Regions from separate parts of the Burkholderia thailandensis E264 genome, predicted to be linked through region 1. Evidence: predicted binding sites of a transcription regulator. Region 1 holds the regulator's gene; each other region holds the start of a gene.
What was found. Region 1 encodes sigma-54, which starts transcription at its own class of promoters, with help from an activator protein. Its sites were predicted from a motif close to TGGCANGNAANCTGCTTT; they were not measured.
Positions count from the first base shown of each region.

Region 2: BTH_RS25195 (collagen-like triple helix repeat-containing protein) is a predicted target of sigma-54. The motif match lies at 2,036-2,053, and genes of this name have one in related genera.
Region 3: prpB (methylisocitrate lyase) is a predicted target of sigma-54. The motif match lies at 4,662-4,679, and genes of this name have one in related genera.

Region 1 covers NC_007651.1:537,245-544,404, reverse strand. Annotated here, with positions in the region: gene BTH_RS14690 (monovalent cation:proton antiporter family protein) at 1-758, opposite strand, end outside; gene kdsD (arabinose 5-phosphate isomerase KdsD) at 886-1,869, shown strand; gene BTH_RS14680 (KdsC family phosphatase) at 1,869-2,408, shown strand; gene lptC (LPS export ABC transporter periplasmic protein LptC) at 2,413-3,027, shown strand; gene lptA (lipopolysaccharide transport periplasmic protein LptA) at 3,046-3,711, shown strand; gene lptB (LPS export ABC transporter ATP-binding protein) at 3,708-4,484, shown strand; gene BTH_RS14660 (RNA polymerase factor sigma-54) at 4,655-6,163, shown strand; gene hpf (ribosome hibernation-promoting factor, HPF/YfiA family) at 6,313-6,672, shown strand; gene BTH_RS14650 (PTS sugar transporter subunit IIA) at 6,905-7,160, shown strand, end outside.
Region 2 covers NC_007651.1:2,899,241-2,906,400, reverse strand. Annotated here, with positions in the region: gene BTH_RS25200 (collagen-like triple helix repeat-containing protein) at 1-315, opposite strand, end outside; gene BTH_RS25195 (collagen-like triple helix repeat-containing protein) at 368-1,975, opposite strand; gene BTH_RS25185 (Flp family type IVb pilin) at 2,615-2,812, shown strand; gene BTH_RS25180 (A24 family peptidase) at 2,894-3,394, shown strand; gene BTH_RS25175 (TadE/TadG family type IV pilus assembly protein) at 3,391-3,858, shown strand; gene cpaB (Flp pilus assembly protein CpaB) at 3,944-4,855, shown strand; gene BTH_RS25165 (type II and III secretion system protein family protein) at 4,920-6,245, shown strand; gene BTH_RS25160 (fimbrial protein) at 6,312-7,160, shown strand, end outside.
Region 3 covers NC_007650.1:2,687,560-2,694,719, reverse strand. Annotated here, with positions in the region: partial or broken gene BTH_RS11230 (SAM-dependent methyltransferase) at 165-383, shown strand; gene BTH_RS11225 (methyl-accepting chemotaxis protein) at 432-2,060, opposite strand; gene prpR (propionate catabolism operon regulatory protein PrpR) at 2,404-4,488, opposite strand; gene prpB (methylisocitrate lyase) at 4,706-5,599, shown strand; gene prpC (bifunctional 2-methylcitrate synthase/citrate synthase) at 5,648-6,820, shown strand; gene acnD (Fe/S-dependent 2-methylisocitrate dehydratase AcnD) at 6,894-7,160, shown strand, end outside.

The sequences.
Region 1 (7,160 bases):
ATCCCGGCGATGAACGCGCCGAGCGCGAGCGACAGGCCGAAGCGGTCGGTGATGAACGCGGCGCCGAGCGTGACGAGCAGCAGGTTCAGCACGAACAGCTCCTGCGAGCGCCGCCGCGCGACGACGTTCAGCCAGCGCGTCATGAAACGCTGGCCGACGATCAGGAGCAGCGCGAGCGCGACGACGATCTTCACGGCCGCGAACCCGAGCGACAACGCGAGATCCCTCGACGATTCGCCGCCGAACGCGGCGATCACGATGAGCAGCGGCACGACGGCAAGATCCTGGAACAGCAGCACGCCGAAGATGTTGCGGCCGTGCTCGGTCTCGATCTCGAGCCGCTCGGCGAGCATCTTCGAGACGATCGCGGTGGACGACATCGCGAGCGCGCCGCCGAGCGCGACGCTGCCTTCCCACGTGATGTGCATCCAGCGCTCGAAGAGCGCGCCCAGCACGAGCGCGATCGCGATCGTGCCGAGCACCTGCGCGAGCCCGAGCCCGAACACGAGCCGGCGCATCGCGCGCAGCTTCGACAGCGAGAACTCGAGGCCGATCGAGAACATCAGGAACACGACGCCGAACTCGGCGAGATGCTCGGCGCGCTCCAGGTCGGCGGCAAAGCCGAGCGCATGCGGGCCGACCACGATGCCGACCGTCAGATAGCCGAGCATCGGCGGCAGGTTCAGCGAACGGAACACGACGACGCCCGCCACCGAGGCAAGCAGCAGCAGAAGCGTCATTTCGAGCGGGGAAATCACGGGCGAAGCGTCCTCGTTCGTCGACGGCGCCGCAATGACGGACGCCGGGTTGGGCCGGGAGACTACTCGGAAAATTGGGCGCAAGGGGCCCGGCGCGGCGAACAAACGCCTTTGCTATACTCCGCGCATGATAGCGAAAATCAATGATGATCGGGCGCTCGCGCTCGCCCGCGACGTGCTCGACATCGAGGCGAGTGCCGTGCGCGCGCTCGCCGACCAGCTCGACGGCGAGTTCGTCGCCGCGGTCGGGCTGCTCTTGGAGTGCCGCGGACGCGTCGTCGTGTCCGGCATCGGCAAATCGGGGCACATCGCCCGCAAGATCGCCGCGACGCTCGCCAGCACCGGCACCCCCGCGTTTTTCGTTCATCCGGCCGAAGCCAGCCACGGCGACCTCGGCATGGTCACGAAGGACGACGTGTTCGTCGCGATCTCGAACTCCGGCGAATCGGAAGAGCTCGTCGCGATCCTGCCGCTCATCAAGCGGCTCGGCGCGAAGCTGATCGCGATGACGGGCCGCCCGGCGTCGAGCCTCGCGACGCTGTCCGACGTCCATCTGAACGCGGGCGTCGCGAAGGAAGCCTGCCCGCTGAACCTCGCGCCGACGGCGAGCACGACGGCCGCGCTCGCGCTCGGCGACGCGCTCGCCGTCGCGGTGCTCGACGCGCGCGGCTTCGGCTCCGACGATTTCGCGCGCTCGCACCCCGGCGGCGCGCTCGGCCGGCGCCTGCTCACGTACGTGCGCGACGTGATGCGCACGGGCGACGAAGTGCCCGCCGTGCCGCTCGGCGCGACGCTCTCCGACGCCCTCTTCCAGATCACAGCGAAGCGCATGGGCATGACGGCCGTCGTCGACGACGCGGGCCGCGTGGCCGGCATCTTCACCGACGGCGACCTGCGCCGCGTGCTCGAGCGCGACGGCGATTTCCGCCGGCTGCCGATCGTCGACGTGATGACGCGCAATCCGCGCACGATCGCGCCGGATCATCTCGCCGTCGAGGCGGTGGAACTGATGGAGCGCCACCGGATCAACCAGATGCTCGTCGTCGACGAGCATGGCGCGCTGATCGGCGCGCTCAACATGCACGATCTGTTCTCGAAGAAGGTGATTTGATGTCCGCGTCCCCTGTCACGGCGGCCGAGCGCGCGAGCCGCGTAAAGCTGATGATTTTCGACGTCGACGGCGTGCTGACCGACGGCGGCCTCCATTTCACCGCGGCGGGCGACGCGATGAAGTCGTTCAACACGCTCGACGGCCACGGCGTGAAGCTCCTCGGCGAAGCGGGCATCGCGACCGCGATCATCACCGGCCGCCGCTCGGAAGCGGTCGCCGCGCGCGCGAAGGAAATGCGCGTCGCGCACCTGCACCAGGGCGCCGAGAACAAGCTCGCCGTGTTCGGCGAGCTGCTGCGCACGCTCGGCCTCGAGCCCGGCGAGTGCGGCTACATGGGCGACGACTGGCCCGATCTCGCGGTGATGCTGCGTTGCGGCTTCGCGGCCGCGCCGGCGAACGCGCATCCGGACGTGATCGCGCGCGCGCACTGGGTCGCCGAGGCCCGCGGCGGCCAGGGCGCGGTGCGCGAAGTGTGCGACGCGATCCTGCGCGCGCAGCGCCGCTACGACGCGCTGCTCGCGGCCGCCTGCGGAGCCTGAGCGGATGGACGGCAAATTCCGGTTGACCTCGATGATCCCGCTCGCCGCGATGGCGGCGCTCGCGGGCGGCACGTACTGGCTGCTGCAGGCGACGCTGCCGCCGCCCGGCGAGGCGCTCGTGCGGCCGAAATCGCACACGCCCGACTACTTCGCGGACAATTTCTCCGTCACCGAGCTCGACCAGACGGGCTCGACCCAGTACCGGCTGACGGCCGCGGGCCTCGTCCACTACGAGGATGACGAGACGAGCGATCTGACGCAGCCGGCGCTGCGCGCCTTCCAGCCCGGCAAGCCGACCGTGACGGCCACCGCGAAACGCGGCACCGTGAACGGCGACGTGTCGATCGTCGATTTGTATGACGATGCGCGGATCCTGCGCGCGGCGGGCGCGGGCGACCCGCCGATGCAGGCGGATTCCCAGCATTTCCGGGTGCTGGTCAATGACGATGTGATCGAGACCGAAAAGCCGGTTAAACTTCAGCGCGGCCTGTCGATCGCGAACGCCGCCGCCGGGATGAAGTACAACAACGTCACCCGGGTCATCGAACTTTACGGCAACGTGCGCGGCACGATCGCCGCTTCCGACACGTCCGGCGGCGCTGCTGGCCAACCCAAGTAACTCACCACGCGGGACTGCATGAACGAATCGTTCCCCTGTTTATTTCCGAGCGGCGCACGCCGCGCCGTGCGCGCGATGGTCGCGGCGGCGCTCGTCGCGGCGCCGCTCGCGGGCGTCGCGCCCGCAGCTCACGCCGAAAAGGCCGATCGCGACAAGCCGATCAACGTCGAGGCGGACAACCTGACCTATGACGACCTGAAGCAGGTCACGGTCGCGACGGGCAACGTCGTCATCACGAAGGGCACGATCCTGATCAAGGGCGATCGCGTCGAAGTGCGCCAGGACCCGCAGGGCTACCAGTACGCGACGGCGACGGCCTCCGGCAAGAAACACGCGTCGTTCCGCCAGAAGCGCGAAGGCCTCGACGAATACATCGACGGCGATGCCGAGCGCATCGACTACGACGGCAAGCAGGATCTGACCACCCTCACGACGAACGCGACGGTGCGCCGCCTGCAGGGCCAGTCGACCGTGGCCGACACGGTCCACGGCAGCGTGATCACGTACGACGGCCAGCGCGACTTCTACACGGCGCGCGGCGGCAAGGACGTCGCCGGCCCGGGCAATCCGGGCGGCCGCGTGCGCGCGATGCTCACGCCGAAGAACGGCGGCCCGGCGCCGCTGTCCGGCAGCCCCGCGCAGCTCGCGCCGTCGAACAACATTCAGGGAGCCCCGAACCCGTGAACGCGCTCCCCAATCGCCAACCGGCCGGCACGTCGAGCTCGCTCGTCGTGCGCAACCTGAAGAAGCGCTATGGCTCGCGCACCGTCGTCAAGGACGTGTCGCTCGACGTGAAAAGCGGCGAGGTCGTCGGCCTGCTCGGTCCGAACGGCGCGGGCAAGACGACGTCGTTCTACATGATCGTCGGCCTCGTGCCGCTCGACGCGGGCGACATCTCGCTGAACGGCAGCCCGATCAGCCTGATGCCGATCCACAAGCGCGCGTCGCTCGGCCTGTCGTACCTGCCGCAGGAAGCGTCGGTGTTCCGCAAGCTGACCGTCGAGCAGAATGTGCGCGCGGTGCTCGAGCTGCAGCACGACGACAACGGCAAGCGGCTGGCGAAGAGCGAGATCGGCGCGCGCACGGAGGCGCTCCTCGAGGAGCTGCAGATCGCGCACCTGCGCGAGAACCCGGCGCTGTCGCTGTCGGGCGGCGAACGCCGCCGCGTCGAGATCGCGCGCGCGCTCGCGAGCAACCCGAGCTTCATCCTGCTCGACGAGCCGTTCGCGGGCGTCGATCCGATCGCGGTGCTCGAAATCCAGAAGATCGTGAAATTCCTGAAGCAGCGCAACATCGGCGTGCTGATCACCGATCACAACGTGCGCGAGACGCTCGGCATCTGCGATCACGCTTACATCATCAGCGACGGCTCGGTGCTCGCATCCGGCGCGCCGAAGGAAATCATCGAAAACGAAAGCGTGCGGCGCGTCTACCTCGGCGAGCACTTCCGCATGTAGGCGGCGCGGGACACGATCCCGCCGCCGCCTCCTTTCCCCGGCGCGATCCGCGCCGCCTCACCGCACGCCCGGTTCGCGCCGCGCGTGCGCGCCCCGCGCGCCGAGCGTCATCCCGAATGCCTCAACGCGCCGCCCTCGTGGCAAACTTCCGGTATGACTTCCCTTTTGCCATGAAAGCCAGTCTCCAACTTCGCCTGTCGCAGCATCTCGCGCTCACGCCCCAGCTTCAGCAATCGATCCGGCTGCTGCAGTTGTCGACGCTCGAACTGCAGCAGGAAGTCGCAACGGCGATCGCGCAGAACCCGCTGCTCGAGAACGACGACGACTGGATCGCGAGCCCCCTGCGCGTCGCGGCCGACGGCTCGGTGATCGCGCAGACGCCCGCGTCGTCCTCGCCCGAGCCGATGTCCGGCGCGTCGAACGGCACGACTGCGACGAATGAGCGCACCGAGCGCGACGAAACCGCCGGCGTCGACGAATACGACGGCTATTCGGCCGACGGCGGCGACGCGAGCCAGTGGAATCTCGACGACTTCGGCCGCTCCCCCGCCGCATCCGACGACGACGATCTGCCGCCGATGCAGATCCACGAAACCTCGACGTCGCTGCGCGATCATCTGATGGCGCAGTTGCGCGTCACGCAGGCGAGCCCGCGCGATCGCGCGCTCGTCACGTTCCTGATCGAATCGCTCGACGACGACGGCTACCTGAGCGCGTCGCTCGACGAAGTGCTCGCCGATCTGCCGGCGGAGCTCGAAGTCGACGTCGACGAACTGAACGCGGCGCTCGCGCTCGTGCACAGCTTCGATCCGGCGGGCGTCGGCGCGCGGTCCGCGTCCGAATGCCTGAAGCTGCAGTTGCTGCGGCTGGATCCGTCCCCGACGCGCACGCTCGCGCTCGATATCGTGTCGCAGCATCTCGAACTGCTTGCCGCGCGCGATTTCACGCGCCTGCGCAAGCAACTGAAGGCGACCGACGACGAGCTGCGCGACGCGCACGCGCTGATCCGCTCGCTCGAGCCGTTTCCCGGCGCGGCGTACGGCAAGGCCGAAGCCGATTACGTGGTGCCCGACATCATCGTGAAGAAGGCCGGCCAGAGCTGGCAGGCGGAACTCAATCCGGAAGTGGTGCCGAAGCTGCGTATCAACCATCTTTACGCGAACATCCTGCGCAACAGCCGGGGCGATCCGAGCGCGGGATCGCTGAAGCAGCAGCTTCAGGAAGCGCGCTGGCTGATCAAGAATATTCAGCAGCGGTTCGAGACGATCCTGCGGGTCGCGCAGGCGATTGTCGAACGTCAGAAGAATTTCTTCGCGCACGGCGAAATTGCGATGCGCCCCTTGGTTTTGCGGGAAATAGCTGATACGCTGGGCCTACACGAGTCGACTGTCTCCCGTGTGACAACCGGCAAGTACATGCTGACTCCGTTCGGCACACTTGAATTTAAGTACTTCTTCGGGTCGCACGTATCGACAGACACCGGAGGTGCCGCGTCGTCGACAGCGATCCGCGCCCTCATCAAACAACTGATAGGAGCCGAAGACCCCAAATCCCCTCTTTCGGACAGTCGCATAGCCGAGCTGCTAGCGGAACAAGGGTTCGTGGTCGCGCGCCGCACGGTTGCCAAATATCGCGAAGCCCTCAAGATCCCGGCGGTGAATCTGCGCAAGTCTCTGTAGCCCGTCGCCACGCGGCGGGCGTTTTCCGGCCGCCGCATCGTCGACGGCAAAGCCGGCCGACCGATGCCCGCTCACCGCGAGCATCGGCAACGAAATCGGCAGGCATGCCGCCTCTATGCGGAAGGTGGTCATTAGCTTGGAGAAGCACTATGAACCTGAAGATCAGTGGACACCATCTCGAAGTCACGCCTGCTATCCGCGAATACGTGATCACCAAGCTCGACAGGGTGCTACGCCATAGCGATCAGGTCATCGATGGCGCTGTGATCCTCACGGTCGACAATCACAAAGAGAAGGACAAGCGGCAAAAGGCGGAAATCACGCTGCATCTGAAGGGTAAGGATATCTTCGTCGAAAGCGCGAACGGCGATTTGTACGCGGCGATCGACCTGCTGATCGACAAGCTCGACCGCCAGGTGGTCAAGCACATGGAGCGTCTGCAGACGCACGCGCACGAGCCGATCAAGCATCAGCAGACCGCCGAACAGATCGAACTTCCGCCGCAATGATCGCGGCGCGACAGCGCCAGCCGAACCGCCCGCCTCGACGGGCGGTTTTTTATTGTGCAAATCGCCTCGGCGCGACGCGGATGCGCCGCGCGCCGCGCGATTCCCGACAGTTGTCGCGGTGCGCGGCGCCGTCTGCAGTGCTCTATAATGTTTCGGTTATTATCGGGGGCGACGAGCCGGTTTGCCGCGCTTCACAGGTTTCCGTCGCCTAACGCCGTCCTTTTTGACCGACATGGAAAATCAGTCCGCCGCGAGGAGACCCCAGGCCGCCCCTACGCCTGCCAACATGAATCGCCTAGCCAAAATCCTGCCTTTGGAGAACGTCGTCATCGGCCTCTCCGTCACCAGCAAGAAACGCGTCTTCGAACAAGCCGGCCTGATCTTCGAGAATCAGAACGGCATCGCCCGCAGCACCGTCACCGACAATCTGTTCGCACGCGAGCGTCTCGGTTCGACGGGCCTCGGCGAAGGCGTTGCCATTCCGCATG
Region 2 (7,160 bases), 1.4 Mb from region 1:
CGTCGCGCCCACGCCTTGCGTGACGCCGCTGCCGAGGCCCGGCACGCTCGTCGAGCCGATCGTGTTGCCGATATCGGTCGCGGTCTTGCCGAGCGTGTTGACGACGCCCGACGTGCCTGCCGTGCCGCTGGTGCCGCTCGTGCCACTGGTGCCGCTCGTGCCGCTGGTCCCGCTGGTGCTGCCGCCGCCGGCGGACGGCGGCGCGGTGACGTCGCTGCCGCCGCACGCGGCGAGCACGCACGCGGTCGCGAGCGCGGTGAGCGGAACGCGCCAAGCCGCGAGCGCGAACGACGGGACGAAACGTTGCTGGTTCATGATGCTGCTCCTCGCTGTCTTCTCTGATGCTGCTGGATGGGCGCGGGCCCTTCTACTTCTTGATGCCGCCGAGCAGGCCGCCGACGAGCGACGTGACGGGCGACAGCAGGTTGGTCGAGCCGCTCGTGCCGCTGCTCGTGCCGGTCAGCGGTGCGGTGAGGCTTGCGACCGGGTTCGTCGCGCTCGTCGTCGTGCTCGTCGCCGGTGCGGCCGTCGCGCCGCCGAGCGCGCCCGTCGCGGTCGAGACGAGGTTCGTGACGGGGGCGAGCGGGCTCGTCGCCGCCGCGCCGCCGGTGGCGCCCGAGAGCGCGCCGGTGAGGGTCGACACGAGGCCCGTGACCGGAGCGAGCGGGCTGCTGCCGCCGCCCGCGCTGCCCGCGGCGCTCGTGAGCGCGCCCGTGACCGTCGACACGATGTTCGTGAGCGGCGCGAGCGGCGAGCTCGAACCGGCGCTGCCCGCGGCGCCCGAGAGCGCGCCCGTGACCGTCGATACGACGTTCGTGAGCGGTGCGAGCGGGGTGCCCGACGTCGCGCCGCCGACGCCGCTCAGCGTGCCCGTCAGGCCGCCGACGGCGGCCGTGATCGGCGCGAGCGGATTCGTCGAGCCGGTGCCGCCCGTCAGCAGGCCGCCGACCGAGCTGATCGTGTTGCCGGTTGCCGAGACCGTCTGGCCGAGGCCCGTCGTGACCGGGTTGTTGCCCGTCTTCGCGATCAGCGCGCCAGCCTGGTTCAGGCCGCCGCCGATCGTGCCGAGCAGCGTGTTGACGGGCGCGCCGAGGCCCGTCACGTTGCCGACCGTCTGCGTCGTGCCCGCGACCATCGACGTGATCGGCGTGATCGCCGAGCTGACCGTCTGCGTCAGTTGCTGGACGGGGCCCGTCGACAGCGCGGTGGTGAGCGTCGTGCCGCCCGCGGTGATCGTGTTGCCGAGCGTGCTGACCGCGCCGCCGAGCGGCGACGTGAGCGGCGACAGCGGCGCGAGCGGGCCGGTGCCGAGGCTCGTCACGAGGTTGCCCGTCTGCGTGACGGCGCCGCCGAGCTGGCTGACCACGCCGCCCGTGCTCGCGACGGTCGTGCCGATCGGGTTGGTCGACGAGCCGAGCTGGCCGATGCCGCTCGTCACGCCCGAGCCGAGCGCGCTGACCGCGCCGCCGAGGCTCTGGACGACGCCGCCGATCGCCTGCGTCGTCTGCGGATTCACGCCCGGCAGCGTCTGGCTGCCGACGACAGTGCCGAGGCCCGATACGGTCGAGCCCGCGCCGCTGATGATGCCGCCCGTGTTGCCGGCAACCGTGCCGAGCGCGTTGATGCTCGACGTGGTCGACGTCCCGCCGGAGGTCGAGCCGCCGCCCGACGTGGAGCCGCCGCCGGAGGTGGAGCCGCCGCCGGAGGTGGAGCCGCCGCCGCCCGACAGGCCGCCCGTCGAGCCGGAGCCGCCGGTGCCGCCCGAACCCGAGCCGCTCGTGCCGCCCGAGCCGCCCGAGCCGGAACCGCCGTCACCGGTCGTGGAAATCGCGTTGCCGCCGCCGGAGCCCGAGCCGTCGAGCCCCTTGCTGATCGTGCCGGAGCCGCCGCACGCGGAGAGGGAGAGCATGGCTGCCACGGTGGCCGCGATCAAAGTCGTCCGGAGCGTGCCATGGGAAATCGTGTTGATGTTCATCATCGTCCTCGCATTGGTGTGTTGTCTGTTGATTGATTTGCTGCGCTTGCGGACGATTACTCTGCAACTGGCGTGCCATTTCGCTGGACGGTCTTTTCGGTGCGTGCGGGGAGATTCTGCAAACCCTTGCCGGTAAAGGGTCGCGACGGGATGGGATGACGGAGGGGCGGCGGCGGAGTACGTGCGGTGAGGGCTGGTTTTTATGCGTTCGTAACGTAACGCGGCGTGCCGCGCGTTACGCGCGCGGCGTAACGCGCGGCAAAAACCAGGCGCGCGCCGTCGATATTTGAACCGTCCGTTTTACTGATGGATTAGGTATGTAGATCTAACCTATCGTAAGTCCTTATGTGTAAGGCCTACCGACAGGTCGTAAAAATAAGCGTGCGCACGGTCATAATGTCTGAGCAAAACTGACGAAAATGTGGAACAAAAAAAGGTTCGGATATAAGATGCGCTCATGCGCTATTTGTACGACCTAGTACATCAGGGAATACGAGGAGGACGCCGCCGACATGAATGTTAACTTGTATCAAATTGTTAGAAACTCTTGAAAAAAGAGTTATAACGAAATCGCCCGAGCCGGAGTAATTAAAGCCGGACTGGCGGGGCAAGGTCGGCCGATAGCGAAAAGCAAGGCCAATGAAGACTCAAGGCACGAGGATCAACATGAAACAACTGATGCATCGCTTCTTCAAGGAAGAGGCCGGGGTAACCGCGATCGAATACGGGTTGATCGCAGGTCTTATCGCGGTGGCTATCGCGACGACGGTCGGCACGGTCGGTACCGATCTCAGCTCGCTGTTCAGCACGATCGCCAGCAAATTGCCGGCGGCCTGACTTTCACATCCAATTACGCATGACCACGAATTGCGGATTGCCTCGGCAGTCCGCAAGCGTCGCTGGGCGGCTGGGGCTGAAATGATTCATCTATTCAGTATTGGATTCTTTTTCGCCTGGGCTGCGGCTGTTGCAATTGCTGATTGTCGCGATCGCCGTATTCCCAACGAATTGGTGCTCGCCGGTCTCGCCGCCGTTATCATTTTTACAGTCTGCCGACAAAATCCATTCGAAACGACATTGGTCGGCGCATTGATCGGCGGCGCAGTTGGTCTCGTTTCCCTTTTCCCGTTTTTCGCGCTGCGCTTGATGGGCGCCGCCGACGTGAAGGTATTCGCGGTGCTCGGCGCGTGGTGCGGGCTGCCGGCGTTGCCGCGGCTATGGATCGTCGCGAGCGTCGCGGCGGGTATCCACGCGCTCGGGCTGCTGCTCCTGACACGCACGCCGCTCGGCTCGCTCGGGCGCAACGGCGCGCCCGCGTTCGCGCTCGGCGCGCGCCGCTCCGCGCCTTATGCGGCGTTTCTCGTCGCGCCCGCCGCCGCGTGGCTCGCCTATCTGATTCAGACCGGAGGCACGCGATGACGCACGCGCCCGGACGGTTCCGCTCGCCGCGCCGCCAGCGCGGCGCGACCGCGATCGAATTCGCGATCCTGTTTCCGATGTTCTTCCTGATCCTGTACGGGATCATTACGTACGGCATGATCTTCGCCGCGCAGCAGAGCCTGACGCTCGCCGCGACGGAGGGCGCGCGCGCCGCGCTCAACTATCAGGTCGCGCAGACCCAGTCGGCGGCGCTCGGCCTGCGCGCCGCGGCCGCGTGCACGGCCGCGAACAACCTGACGGGCTGGCTGTCGGGCGCGACGTGCTCGACTTCGTCGAATTACACATGTTCGTACGATTCGACGATGTACTGTATCCAGGTCACGGTCACGTATCCGTATGCGGCCAACCCGCTCGTGCCGGCGGTCGCGCTGTTCGACGCGGTGCTGCCGAACACGCTGACGAGCCAGGCGACGGTGCAGATCAATCCGACGAACATCATATGAAACGCACGATCGACTAGGCCGGGCCGACTCGCCGCGCCGCCGTTTTTCTCCAACGTTTTTCCTTGCCGCTGCACTGATAACAATCATGGCCAATCATCTGATCAAGATCATCGCGGGGTTGCTGATCGGGATCGCGATCCTGCTCGGCATTTACGCGTGGCTGCTCGGGCGCAAGCCGGCGCCCGTCGCGCCGGGCGCCGCGCCCGCCGTCGCGACGGCGTTGGTGCCCGTCGTCGTCGCGACGCGCGCGCTGCCCGCCGGGCAGCCGATTCCCGCCGATGCGCTGAAAGTGCAGCAGACGCCGGCGCCCATCGCCGGCGCCTTCCCTAATCCAACCCTCGTCACGGGCCGCATCCCGGCGAACGACATCGTCGCGCAGGCTCCGGTGCTCGAGAGCGAGCTGATGTCCGGCCTCGCCGACCAGATCGCGCCCGGCGAGCGCGCGGTCGCGATCAAGGTCGACGACACGAACGCGGTGGGCAACCGGCTGCGTCCCGGAAACTTCGTCGACGTGTTCGTGAACCTGAAGCGCGAAAGCGGCTTCGGCGCGACCGGCTCGGAAATCTCGCAAACGCAGGCGCGGCTGCTGTTGTCGCGGGTGCGCGTGCTGTCGTTCGGCGACGCGACGGCCGATCGCGACGGCACGCCGGGCCCGACGGGCGCGGGCGCGCGCACCGCGGTGCTCGCCGTGCCGACCGCGCAGGTCGACGCGCTGACGCTCGCCGAAGCGAGCGGGCGGCTCGTGCTCGCGCTGCGCAGCCCGCGCGACGACGACGTGGCCACGCGCACGGTCGCGATGCGCGCTTCGGGCGCCGGCGGGCCGTCGAATGAGGCGGCGACGGGACTCGTGCTGGGCGAACTGTCGGGCAGCGGCGGCGCGCCCGCGCAAGTGCCGCGCGCGGCGCCCGCGAGGGTGGCGACGGCGTCGGCCGCGCCGCGTGCGGGCGGCAGCATCGAAGTGATCCGGGGTGGGCGGGCCGAGACGCTCGCCTATTGATCGACATAGCGGTTTCGAACAGTGACGGCAGGGAGATGGCCGGCTCGCGCCGGTCTCCGACACGATGAAAAATAAACTGATTGCATGGGCGGTGGCGTTTGGCGTGTTGCTGTCGTTCGCCGCGCGCGCGGCCGAGATGGGGACGATCGAGCTCGCGACGGGCGCGCAGCGGCAGATCGCCGTCGGGCGCGGCGTGCAGCGGGTCGCGATAGGCGATCCGAGCGTCGCCGACGTGGTCGTCATCAAGGGCGGGCGCGGCGGCGTGCTGCTCGTCGCGAAGGCGGCCGGCTCGACGAACCTGATGGTGTGGGAGCGCGGCCGCGACGAGCCCTCGGTCTATACGGTCAACGTCGCGAGCGGCGCGGCGCGCGCGCTGCTCGACGGCGGCTCGCCGAGCGTGAAGGCGTACAACGGCACGGCGGTCGTGTCCGGCTCGGCCGCGACGCTCGACGCGCATGCGCGCGCGCTCGCCGTCGGCAAGGGGATGGCGGGCAAGGACGGCGGCGTCGTCGACGCGTCGACAGTCGGCGGCAAGAACGTCGTGCAGGTGGACGTGCGCGTCGTCGAGTTCAGCCGCTCGGTGCTCAAGCAGGCGGGCCTGAATTTCTTCAAGCAGAGCAACGGCTTCACGTTCGGCTCGTTCGCGCCCGCCGGCCTCGCGTCGGTGACGGGCGGCGGCACGTCGTCGATGTCGGTGTCGGCGAACATTCCGATCGCGTCCGCGTTCAATCTCGTCGTCGGTTCCGCGACGCGCGGCCTGTTCGCCGATCTGTCGATCCTCGAGGCGAACAACCTCGCGCGCGTGCTCGCGCAGCCGACGCTCGTCGCGCTGTCCGGGCAGAGCGCGAGCTTCCTCGCGGGCGGCGAGATTCCGGTGCCGGTGCCGCAGTCGCTCGGCACGATCTCGATCGACTGGAAGCCGTACGGCGTGGGCCTCACGCTGACGCCGACCGTGCTGAGCCCGCGCCGGATCGCGCTGAAGGTCGCGCCGGAATCGAGCCAGCTCGACTTCGTCCATTCGATCACGATCAACGGCGTGACGGTGCCCGCGCTCACGACGCGCCGCGCGGACACGACGGTCGAGCTGGGCGATGGGGAGAGCTTCGTGATCGGCGGGCTGATCGACCGCGAGACGACCTCGAACGTCGACAAGGTGCCGTTCCTCGGCGATCTGCCGATCATCGGCACGTTTTTCAAGCACCTCAGTTATCAGCAGAACGACAAGGAACTCGTGATCATCGTGACGCCGCATCTCGTCGCGCCGATCGCGAAGAACGCGTCGCTGCCCGCGACGCCCGGCGAGTTGTCCGAGCAGCGCGACGGGCCGGTGTGGCGGTCGTATCTCGGCGGCGTGCTGTCGCCGGACGCGGGGCCGGGGTTCTCGAAATGAGCGCGCGAGGCCACGACGGCGCACGCGCGAGCGCCGCGACGCGGCGCGCAACCGGAATGCATCAATATGAACGCGAGAACATTATCCTTGGCTGAGCCCGCCGTCACCGACTACTTCGTCTGCGCGTCGCCTCACGGCGAGCATGTGCGATGGCTCGCGCAGACGCTCGTTTCGGCCGGCGCGGTCGAGCCGGCGCCGCTCGAGCCGGCGGGGCTCGCGCAGCGGATCGCCGGGCTCAATCCGGTGCTCGTCTTCGTCGATTTCTCGGGCGGCCACGCGCAGGCGGCGAGCGCCGCGGCGGCCGCGCTGCGCGTGTCGCATCCGGGGCTGCCCATCGTCGCGCTCGGCTCGCTCGGCGAGCCGGAAAGCGCGCTCGCGGCGCTGCGCGCGGGCGTGCGCGATTTCATCGACTTTTCCGCGCCCGCCGAGGACGCGCTCAGGATCACGCGCGGACTGCTCGATCACGTCGGCGATCAGCCGAGCCGCCACGGCCGGCTGATCGCGCTCCTCGGCGCGCGCGCCGGGATGGGCGCGAGCACGCTCGCCGCGAACCTGTCGGTGCTGGTGCAAAAACGCTCGGCGGCGCAGGGCCGCCAGACGGCGCTCGTCGATCTCGGGCTGCCGGCGGGCGACGGCGCGCTGTTCCTGAACACGCGCTGCGAATTCGATTTCGTCGAGGCGGTGCGCAACCTGCGCCGCTTCGACCGGACCTTCGTCAACACGGCGCTCGCGCGCCATTCGAGCGGCGTCGCGCTGACGTCGCTGCCGCCGAACCTGGCCGGGCTGCGCGACGTGTCCTACGCGTCGTGCGTCGGCCTGCTGAACCGCCTGCGCGCGTTCTTCGATTGCCAGATCGTCGACCTGGGCGGCTTCTCGAACCGCGATTTCGTCGCGCAGACCGCGAACGCGGCCGAC
Region 3 (7,160 bases), on a different replicon from region 1:
GGGCCGCGAGGCGGTGCGCGTGCGCCGCTTCGAATGATCGTTCGAAATCCTGCCGAATGAAGCGGCGGAACAGAGGCGCGCGAGCGCGCGTGACGATGCTCGAAGCGAGGTCGACGAAGTGCGGCGACTCGCCGGGGCCGTCGGCGAAGAGGAGCGCGTGAACGCGGGTGTTCGACGCTTATGCGATGCGCGTGTGCGCCGCGCACAAGTTCGGGATACGCACCATGCCCATCGATTTCGCGACCCGGCGGCGGCAGCTCGCCGACGTCGGCCCGACGCTGCGCGCGGCGTTCGGCGGATCGACGGGCAGGCCGGTGCGGCGCGATCGGGATCTTTGCGGCGAAGCGTGGTTTCACTTCGTCGCGGGCAAGCCGTGCGTGTAGGCGGTTGTCGCGGCTGTCGCCGTCGATTCGGGGGATGCGGCGCGCCGCTCAAGCGGGCGTCGCGGCAGGCAGCGGCGCGCGTTGCGACGCGAGAACCGCGCCGATGGCCGGCTGCGTGTCGCGCGCGTTGCCGCGTTCGTCCGCACGTTCGCCTTGCAGCGTGAACGCCGCCACCGCGCCGTGCAGCGCGCGCGCCTGTTCGGCGAGCGCGTGCGCCGCGGCGGACGCCTCTTCGACGAGCGCCGCGTTCTGCTGCGTCACGTTGTCCATTTGCGCGACCGCGTGATTGACCTGCTCGATGCCGACGCTCTGCTCGTTCGACGCCGACGCGATCTCGCTGACGATGCCCGTCACCTGCCGCACCGATTCGACGATCTCGCCGATGATTCGCCCCGCGTCGTCGACAAGCGCGGAGCCCGCGCCGACGCGCTCGGTCGATTGCTCGATCAGCGTCTTGATTTCGCGCGCCGCCGTCGCGCTGCGTTGCGCGAGCGTGCGCACCTCGCCCGCGACGACCGCGAAGCCGCGGCCCTGCTCGCCCGCGCGCGCCGCCTCGACGGCCGCGTTCAGCGCGAGGATGTTGGTCTGGAACGCGATGCCGTCGATCACCGCGATGATCTCGGCGACCTTGCCCGAGCTGTCCGCGATGCCGCGCATCGTGCCGACGACCTCACGCATCACGTCGCCGCCGCGCGTGGCCGTCGTCGACGCGTTTGCGGCAACCGCGCACGCATGCTGCGCATGCTCGGCGTTGCGGCGCACGGTCGACGTGAGCTCGTCCATGCTCGCCGCCGTTTGCTCGAGCGACGCCGCCTGTTCCTCGGTGCGCGACGACAGATCGAGATTGCCCGACGCGATCTGCGCGCTCGCGGTTGCGACGCCGTCGGCGTTGTGCCGCACGTCGCGCACGACGTGCGACAGGCTCGCCTGCATGTCCTTCAGCGCGGCGAGCAGCTCGGCGATTTCGTCGTCGCCGCGCGCGTCGATCGGCGTCGACAGATCGCCCGTCGCGACCCGGCGCACGCACGCGAGCGCGCGCGCGAGCGGACGCGTGACGGTGCCGCTGAACCAGACGCCGCCGGCGAGCGCGAGCGCGAACACGACGAGCGTCGCGACGACGCTGAATGTCGTCGCGCGCGCGGCGTCGCGCGCGGCGTCGGCCGACACGCGCGCGCTGTCGGCGGCGATGTCCTGCGCGGCCTTCTCGAGCAGCTCGGCGGGCGCGCGATCGACGCCCGCGACTGCCTGGTCGCCCGCGTACGGTTCGAACCCCGATGCCTTGAATGCTTCGAATCCCTTACGATAGCCTTGCCCCATTTCCGCGTGCGCCGACGCGAACTGCTCGATCAGCCTGCGGCTCTCGCCGTCGGGCAGCTTCGATTCCAGCCCGGCGGCGAGCGTGTCGACGGTTTGCTCGCGTTGCTGGAACGCGCTCCAGTACTTGTCGAGTTTCGCCGGGTCCTTGCCGCGCAGCAGTGTGTCTTTCCATTCCTGCACCTGCAGCTTGAACGCGACGAGCGTCGCGGACACCATGCGCTCGTTCGCGACGTTCTGCCGGACTGTCGTGCCGTATATGTCGAGCGAGCGGTTGAGCGCATGGATGCCGTAGAACGCGCCGGAGGACGTGAGGACGAGCGCTGCCGCGAAGGCAAGGGGGATTTGGCGGCGAAGCTTCATCTGATTTCTGGAGTTGCGGGAGGGGGGACGCGGCGTCGCCATCTCGGCGATAGCTGGTTGTCGGCGTGATTGCCGGTTCCTTAAATCAGAGGAATGGCCGCGGTGCCGACGTGAGTCAGGAATGCGGAGAAGGGCGTGAGCGTGCGCTTCGTCGCCCGCGTCCGGATGCGCGATGTCGCGCGTGTTTCGCACGCGGCGAGCGGCGCATGGCGGACGGCGAGGCACGGCGCGGCGCGGCGCGAGCGGCGAGCGACGAGCGGAGCGGGACGCGTCGCGGCGGGTGAGCGGCGCGACGCATTCGCGACTTTCAAGTGGTCGAGCGCACGGCGCCGGAAATCGGAAATCAGGAACGGGAGGCGGGGCTCTGGGCATCGTCGCCGTGGTCGTTGCCGCCGCCACCACCGCCACCACCGCCGCGCGCTTTCCCTTCGCTCGCCGCGAGCTTGCGCCACAGCGTCGTCTTGCTGATGCCGAGCATCGCGCATGCGCGATCGCGATCGCCGCCGCATGCGTCGAGCGCGGCGCGGATCTCGTCGGCTTCCGCGCGCCGGCGGCGCTGCACGAGCGTCGGGCGCCGCGCATCGGCGTCGCGGCCGACATCGCCGCCCACATCGCCGCCATTCAGGTCGCCGCCGCGGCCTGCCGCGAACGCATCGAGCGCGAGCACCTCGGGCGCGATCGCGCGCAGCGTGTCGACGCTCACGGCCGCGTCGCCGCGCTCGGCTGCGTCGGCGAGCTCCACCGCAATCCGCTCGATCACATTCTGCAGCTCGCGCACGTTGCCGGGCCATCGATAGCGGATCAGCGCGGCGTTCGCGGCGTCGAGCGCGCGCGCCGCGTCGTGCGCGTCGCGCAGCCGCTCGGCGAGCCGCGGCTCGCGCCGTGCGGCCTGCGCGAGCAGCGTCGCGGCGAGCGCGGGAATGTCGGCCGCGCGCTCGCGCAGCGGCGGCAGCCCAATGTTCAGGATGTTCAGCCGGTAATACAGATCCGCGCGGAACGCGCCGGCCTCGACGGCCGCGAAGAGCGGCCGGTGCGTCGCCGCGACGACGCGGATGTCGATCGGAACCGGCTCGGTCGAGCCGACGCGCACGACCTCGCGCTCCTGCAGCACGCGCAGCAGCCGGCTTTGCAGCGACGGCGGCATCTCGCCGATTTCGTCGAGAAACAGCGTGCCGCGATGCGCGGCTTCGAAGAGCCCCGCCTTGCCGCCGCGCCGCGCGCCGGTGAACGCGCCTTCCTCGTAGCCGAACAGCTCGCTCTCGAGCAGCGATTCGGGAAACGCGCCGCAGTTGACCGCGACGAACGGATACTTGCGGCGCGCGGACAGCGCGTGCAGGCTCTGCGCGATCATCTCCTTGCCGGTGCCGCTCTCGCCGAGGATCAGCACGGTCGCGTCCGATTTCGCGTAGCGTCGCGCGAGATCGCGCGCGTGCGCGATCGCGGGCGTCGCGCCGACGATGTCGTCGAGCCGGTAGCGCGCGGTGAACTGCTGCGCGTGCTGATGCGAGCGCAGCGTGCGGTCGAGCCGCTCGACCGCGCGCGATTCCTGGAACGTCAACACGCTGCCGGGCGCGCCGCTGCTCGCGGCGAGCGGCCCGCGATGGACGACGTAGCGCACGCCGCGCACGGTCGCGAGCGTGTCGCCGTCGGCCGCGCGCAGCGTGCGCAGCTCGGGCGTCAGGTCGTCCAGCGCGCGGCCCACCGCGGCCGACGGCGACACGCCGAGCGCGAGCGCGAGCCGCTCGTTGATCGCCTCGACGCGGCCCTCGCGGTCGAGCGCGACGACGCCGTCGCGCAGATGCTGCAGCAGGTTGTCGAGGCGCTCGCGGCGCAGCGCTTCCGCGTGCGTCGCATGCGCGACCTCGAGCGCCGTGTTGACGGCCGCGCGCACCGACGCGTGCGAATAGACGAACACCGCGCCCATCCCGGCATTCGCCGCGAGATCGGTGACGAGCCCCGGCCCGACGACGGTCTCGATGCCTCGCTCGCGCATTTCGAGCACGCGCGTCTCGGCCTCCTGCGCGCTCTGGTACGACGCGAACACGACGTCGAGCCCATACGCGGCCGCGAAGCTGCGCACCTCGGGCGGCGTCTCGCCGTAGCTGACGAGCGCGATCCGGCGCGCGTCGCGCCGCGCGCGGGCGAGTGCGTGCATCACGTCGAAGCCGGTCGGGTTGACGAGCACGACGGGCACGCGCACGCGCGCCTTCAGATAGGTGCCGTTCGAGCCGGCGGCGACGATCGCGTCGGGGCGCTCGGCGCCCGCCGTCGCGAGCGCGGTGATCGCCTCCTCGTAGCCGCGCGCGATGATCCGCAGGTCGGCGCGCTCCTCGTATTCGTCGGCGATGTCGCGAAAGAGCGCGCGCAGCCGGCTGATGCCGACCGCCCAGACGCGCGGCCGCACGCCGGTTTCGGGTAGGGTGCTCATGCTGAGTGAAGGAACGCGGCGCGCGCCGCGTCGGGGCGATGACAGAAGATGAATTGCATTATCGCGCGTGGATTTCAATTTTGGAATTTCAATTTCCATATTGAAATCATCTGACCAGCGCACCGAGTCCGGAAAGCGCGCAGAATCAGCGGGTTAGCGGCCGCCGGCGCATCTGGCCCGGACCTTGCTATTTACCGGCATCTTTCAGGAGGAGTCGATGGGCAACCCACAACTGATCAGCGCCGGCGCGAAATTCCGCGCGGCGGTCGCGGCCGAGCAGCCGCTGCAGGTGGTCGGCGCGATCACCGCGTACGCCGCGAAAATGGCCGAGGCGGTCGGCTTCAAGGCGGTCTATCTGTCGGGCGGCGGCGTCGCCGCGAACTCGCTCGGCATTCCCGATCTCGGCATCAGCACGATGGACGACGTGCTTGTCGACGCGAACCGGATCACGAACGCGACGAACCTGCCGCTGCTCGTCGACATCGACACCGGCTGGGGCGGCGCGTTCAACATCGCGCGCACGATCCGCTCGTTCATCAAGGCGGGCGTGGGCGCCGTGCACCTCGAGGACCAGGTCGGCCAGAAGCGCTGCGGCCACCGTCCGGGCAAGGAATGCGTGCCGACGGGCGAGATGGTCGACCGGATCAAGGCGGCCGTCGACGCGCGCACCGACGAAACCTTCGTGATCATGGCGCGCACCGACGCCGCGGCGGCCGAGGGCATTGATTCGGCGATCGAGCGCGCGATCGCGTACGTCGAGGCGGGCGCCGACATGATTTTCCCCGAGGCGATGAAGACGCTCGACGACTATCGCCGCTTCAAGGAAGCGGTGAAGGTGCCGATCCTCGCGAACCTGACGGAGTTCGGCTCGACGCCGCTCTTCACGCTCGACGAGTTGAAGGGCGCGAACGTCGACATCGCGCTCTACTGCTGCGGCGCGTACCGCGCGATGAACAAGGCCGCGCTGAATTTCTACGAGACGGTGCGCCGCGACGGCACGCAAAAGGCCGCGGTGCCGACGATGCAGACGCGCGCGGAGCTGTACGAGTATCTCGGCTATTACGCTTACGAAGAGAAGCTGGACCAGCTCTTCAGCCAAGGCCGGAACTGAAGCACCGAAGCACGGATTCAAGGATTCGAACCCCAGGAGAGTATAAGGATGAGCGAGACGAAGGAAGCAGCAGCAACGGGCGCCGCGGGCGGTTTCAAGCCGAAGAAGTCGGTCGCGCTGTCGGGCGTCGCGGCGGGCAACACCGCGCTCTGCACGGTCGGCAAGACCGGCAACGATCTGCATTACCGCGGCTATGACATTCTCGATATCGCCGGCTCGAGCGAATTCGAGGAGATCGCGCACCTGCTCGTGCACGAGACGCTGCCGAACGTGACCGAGCTGGCCGCGTACAAGGCGAAGCTGCGCGCGATGCGCGGGCTGCCCGCGAACGTGAAGGCGGCGCTCGAATGGATTCCGGCGTCCGCGCATCCGATGGACGTGATGCGCACCGGCGTGTCGGTGCTCGGCACCGTGCTGCCCGAGAAGGACGACCACAACCTGCCGGGCGCGCGCGACATCGCGGACCGGCTGATGGCCTCGCTCGGCTCGATGCTGCTGTACTGGTATCACTACTCGCACAACGGCCGGCGCATCGAAACCGAAACCGACGACGACTCGATCGGCGGCCACTTCCTGCACCTGCTGCACGGCAAGGCGCCGTCGAAATCGTGGGTCGACGCGATGCATACGTCGCTGATCCTGTACGCGGAGCACGAGTTCAACGCATCGACGTTCACGGGCCGCGTGATCGCCGGCACGGGCTCGGACATGTATTCGTCGATCACGGGCGCGATCGGCGCGTTGCGCGGGCCGAAGCACGGCGGCGCGAACGAGGTCGCCTACGAGATCCAGAACCGCTACCGCACGCCCGACGAGGCGGAAGCCGACATCCGCCGCCGCGTCGAGAACAAGGAAGTCGTGATCGGCTTCGGCCACCCGGTCTACACGATCTCCGATCCGCGCAACAAGGTGATCAAGGAAGTCGCGCGCAAGCTGTCGAAGGAAGCGGGCGACCTGAAGCTCTTCAACATCGCCGAGCGGCTCGAATCGGTGATGTGGGAGATCAAGAAGATGTTCCCGAACCTCGACTGGTTCAGCGCGGTGTCGTACCACATGATGGGCGTGCCGACCGCGATGTTCACGCCGCTGTTCGTGATCGCGCGCACGTCCGGCTGGAGCGCGCACATCATCGAGCAGCGGGTGGACAACAAGATCATCCGCCCGAGCGCGAACTACACCGGGCCGGAAGACCTGAAGTTCGTGCCGATCGAGAAGCGCTGATCGGCGGCATCCGGCGGCCGGGCGTCGCGCCCGGCCGTTTCGCGACGATCGTTACCCAGTCTGTCCCCACGCAATGAACACTGCCAACCGCAAACCCCTGCCCGGCACGCCGCTCGATTACTTCGACGCGCGCGCCGCCGTCGACGCGATCCGCCCGGGCGCGTACGACACCCTGCCGTACACGTCGCGCGTGCTCGCCGAGAACCTCGTGCGCCGGTGCGACCCGGCGATCCTCGCCGATTCGCTGACGCAGCTCATCGAGCGCAAGCGCGAGCGCGATTTCCCGTGGTTCCCGGCGCGCGTCGTCTGCCACGACATCCTCGGCCAGACCGCGCTCGTC